DNA from 2 places in the Serratia sp. TSA_105.2 genome. Region 1 is predicted to be linked to the other one. Evidence: riboswitches for the same ligand, from Rfam matches in the RefSeq annotation. Region 1 holds a riboswitch; the other holds the start of a gene.
The links. Region 1 has a riboswitch for fluoride ahead of crcB (fluoride efflux transporter CrcB). Riboswitches for the same ligand answer to the same signal wherever they lie in the genome.

Region 1 (2,196 bases):
GTGAGAAATGGCCTGCTGATACAGATCGCGCAGCAGGGACGCATCGGCTTTTTGCGTGGTAAGGATGCGGTAACCGGTGCCTTCGCTCATGACGGCGATAAACTCCACCCGCGCGGCGATCTCTTCCGCGCTGAAATGGGGATACAGCCGCTGTAGGTTGTGGCACACGTGGCGAAACAGCCGCGCTTCCGCATCGCTGAGCATTTTGGCCACCACCGGGTTGCGCGTGGCCTCGGCGGTTACTTCCAGCATCAGCATGTGATCGGTTTCGCTCTCGCCCGGCTGCTGAAACAGCGTGCGCGCCGCCAGCGTGCCGGCGATCAGGTTGATGTGATCGCCAAGGTTTTCCAGCCGCTGCATCTTGCTGGCGATGATGCGGTTGACGATTTCCTCGATAATCGCGTCTTTATTGGCGAAATAGCGATAGATTTGCCCGACGCTGAGCTGCGAGCCCTGGGCGATCTCCGCCATGCTGGCGGCGTGGAAGCCGTGGCGGCGGAAGCTGGTTTTCGCCGCTTCGACGATCTGATCGCGGCGAGCCTGTACCTTGGCCTGTTTACTGTCGTTGGGGGAGAGCATCTGCCCGATCCTTTGCTACGCGTGAGCCGGGTTCACATTTTTGGGTGTGAACGTTCATTCTCAATTGTAGTGTGATCGGCCGAAAAGACGCAAGATCAACGCGTGCGGTGGGGAAAAGGCGCTTAAGCGAACAGGTAGGATTTGATAAAGGCGGCGACGATCAGCACGCACAGCGCAACGGCAATCGCTTCGGCGGCGGTTTTCGGCAGGCTAAACATAGCGGTTTCTCATCCAGTCAGAAGTACTGGATGAGATTATGCGCATGCAAGATTAAGGAAACATTAAGGGCTTAGCGCCCGTTGACCCACATCACCAGCATGAAAGCCAGCAGCGTCATCGCCAGCGAGCCGGCCAGGTTGAGCAGCATGTTGGCCAGCGCCCAGCCGAAGCGGCCATCCTGCATCAGGTACACCACCTCCAGCGAAAAGGTGGAGAAAGTGGTCAGGCCGCCGCAGAATCCGGTGGTGATCAGTAATTTCCAGGTGGGATCCAGATGCGTCATGCGGGTGAAAATCGCCATAGCCAGGCCGATGATAAAACCGCCGATCAGATTGACCATCAGCGTACCGAGCGGAATGTGGGCGTTCAGCGGATTCATTTTCATGCTTACCGCCCAGCGCAAAACGCTGCCGACGCCGCCGCCGATAAATACGGCCAGTAAAGAGCTCAACATGGGGCAACTACCTTTCAATCAGAGAAATTCACGGGGCTCGGAAAGGGACTGGCGTAACGCTACGCGCCTCTCTCCGAGAGGTTACGTAGACATCATCAGCCTGTGAAGGCGGTTAGGGAGGAATGTCATCTCCAGCGTGCCGCACGGCCTTTTTTGCCGTACCCGGTGGATGTTACACCTAACGCCGCCTATTTTGTAGTATCGACAATCTGCGAGGTCATCCCATGGAAATCAGAACGGCGCGCCTGAGCGACAGGCATGCTATCGCCGAATTAATGACGACGTTGGATTATCCCGGCACCGAGGCGTTTCTGACGCAGCGAATGCACCAGCTGCTGGCGCACCGTCGCGGCTGCGATCGGCTGGAGGTCCATTGCCACAGCCGCCGCGAGCGGGCGCATGCGTTTTACCGGCGTGAAGGTTTTGTCGAAGCGCCGAAGTATTTTGCCAAGTTATTAAACCAGTAAGTTAGTCGCCCGTCGGCGCCGCCGTTTCCAGCCGGTTGCGGCCATTTTGCTTCGCCCGGTAAAGCGCGCCGTCGGCCGCTTTCAGCCAGTCCAGATAACCGCCCAGCGCGGGGTGGTAGTTGGCGATGCCGGCGCTGATCTGCAGCCGCAGCTGTGGCGCCTCTTTGAAGATAACGGCGTCCAGCCGCTGCTGGATGCGCCGCAGGACGATTTCCGCCTGTTCAGCGCTGGTGTTCGGCAGCACCGCGCCAAATTCGTCGCCGCCGTAGCGCCCGACGATATCCACGTTGCGCAAGCCAATCAGCAGCTCTTCCGCCAACGCCGCCAGGGCCTCATCCCCCAGCGCATGGCCGAAAGTATCGTTGATGGTTTTGAAACGATCGATATCCATCAGGATCAACGTGGCGTTGTCCTGGTAGCGGCGGCAGCTGTCGAACTGACGATGCAGCAGATGCTCCCAATGGCGGCGGTTGTACA
Region 2 (2,196 bases), on a different contig from region 1:
GAATTTCGACGCGTTGTTCCAGCTCGTGTTGCAGGGCGAACAGATCGGCCTCGGCCGCTTTGCGCTCGCTGATATCGACGATAACCGAGATGAAATGGTCCGGTTTGCCATTCGGCAACCGATTGAGCGCCACCGTCAGTTGCACCCACACGATCGAGCCGTCGGCGCGGAAATAGCGTTTTTCCATCGAATAGGTGCTGATTTCATTTTTCAGCAGCTGCTGCAGCTTTTCCAGGTCGGTGTTGAGATCGAGCGGGTAGGTAATGTCCTGGAAGGTGCGCTCCATCAGTTCACGTTCGGAATAGTGCAGCATTTCGCAAATGCGCGGATTTACCCGCAGCCAATATCCTTGCAGCGAGACCAGCGCCATCCCTACCGCCGCCTGGGCGAAGGTCTGTTCGAACAGGGCCTCCGTGCGCTGCAGGTCGGATTTCAGGTTTTCGGTATAGACGTGGCGTTCAATGCTCTGCAGGTACTCCTCCACCACGGCGGCGAAATCATGCAGATCGGCCAGTTGTTCCGGGGAAAACGGCTGCGGGTGGCTGTCGATAATGCACAGGGTGCCGAGCGGCAACCCGTCGAGCGACAACAGCGGCTGCCCGACGTAAAAACCGATCCGCGGCCCGCCGATCACCAGCGGATTATCGAAAAAGCGCGGGTCTTTGGCGGTATCGGGCACCACCAGCGCTTCGCGTTGCAAGATGGCATGGCCGCAAAACGAGATATTGCGCGGCGTTTCCCGGGCATCCAGACCGTAGCGGGACAAAAACCATTGGCGATCCCGGTCGATCAGCGACACCAGCGCAATGGTCACGCCGAAGTATTTCGCCGCCAACCGCGTGATGCGATCCAGTTTTTCCACCGAGTTCGAATCCAGCACGTTCAGCGAATTCAATACCGACAGGCGTTCGGCTTCGTTTTCGGGGAAGCAGGGTTCGAGCATGTTGTCTCCCATTGTGTCACCCACGGATCCGGCAGTGAGTCCGTTCAGCCTATCCGTCGGTTCGCGGCAAATAATATCCTTGTCCATCATAGACTCACTCACAGTATCAATCCGATTATGTATTCTCGCCAACTTTGCCGGACGTTGCGTTTACCCCCGCGCTGCGCTACAGTCGTTCACAAGGTGATGGTGTTCCACCTTTCCCAACCGCCGCGTTCACTCGAACCGGATGATGACGCCTGATATACAACTTCGCTTTATTTTTTAGGCAGGTATGTCAGGAGTCGCTATGAATGAAATCTCACGTCTTACCCCTTTTCCGTTCCAGCCCGATGCCGTCGCGCGGGAAATGCCCCTGTACGTTTTCGGCCATAAAAATCCCGACAGCGACAGCATCTGCAGCGCGCTGGTGGTCGCGGACTGGCTCAATCACCTCGGCAAACCGGCCGTGGCTTTCCGCCTCGGCGATCTGACGCCGGAAACCCGCTACATACTGGCCGCCGCCGGCGTGCAAGCGCCTGCGCTGCTGACAGACGATCTTCGTGACCGCAAAGTCTGGCTGGTCGACTTTACCGATATCGAACAAGGCCCGGCCTCATTGCTCGACAGCGACGTGGTCGGCGTTATCGACCATCACCGGCTGGGCACGTTAGTCACCCACAACCCGCCCGATGTCTGGGTGCGCGCCGTCGGCTGTTGCGCCACCGTGATCCTGCAGATCCTGACGGCAGAAAGGCCGATGCCGCTTTGCGCCGCCCAGGCCACGCTGCTGCTGGGCGCCATCCTGAGCGATACCGTCGCGCTCAGTGCGCCAACCACCACGGAACAGGATCGGCTGGCGGTCACCCGGTTACGCGCAATCTCTCACGTCGACTATGACGCCTTCACCGCCGGTCTGCTGGCCGCCAAAACCGATCTCTCGGGGCAATCCGCCGCGCAGTTGCTGCACCGCGACGCCAAGGATTACCGCATCCATAGCGTCTCGCTGCTGCTGTCGCAGATAGAAGTGCGGGCCATGAGCGACATCGATCCGCTGTTGCCCGCACTGCAACAGGCGCTTGAACAAGCGAAGCAGGAAGCCGGGCTGGAGATGGCTGCACTATTGGTCACCGATATCACCCGCCGCCGCTCCACCCTGTATTTCTCGTCGAACCGGGTGCTCGGCATTCGTCAGGTATCGCTGCCCGATATGACGAGCCGAAAAAAAGAGGTTTTACCGTGGTTAACCCTCCAGATCGCTAACGCAGGGAGAT

Region 2: linked by a shared signal. The riboswitch ahead of ACUTSC_RS02700 (DHHA2 domain-containing protein) and the one ahead of crcB (fluoride efflux transporter CrcB) in region 1 are both predicted to bind fluoride.

Annotation. Positions count from the first base shown of each region.
Region 1 covers NZ_JBQZFT010000002.1:667,813-670,008, reverse strand. The annotation lists gene ACUTSC_RS09625 (TetR/AcrR family transcriptional regulator) at 1-579, opposite strand, end outside; gene crcB (fluoride efflux transporter CrcB) at 869-1,252, opposite strand; fluoride riboswitch at 1,332-1,394, opposite strand; gene ACUTSC_RS09615 (hypothetical protein) at 1,477-1,719, shown strand; gene ACUTSC_RS09610 (diguanylate cyclase) at 1,721-2,196, opposite strand, start outside.
Region 2 covers NZ_JBQZFT010000001.1:613,289-615,484, forward strand. The annotation lists gene ACUTSC_RS02695 (diguanylate cyclase domain-containing protein) at 1-943, opposite strand, end outside; fluoride riboswitch at 1,117-1,192, shown strand; gene ACUTSC_RS02700 (DHHA2 domain-containing protein) at 1,233-2,196, shown strand, end outside.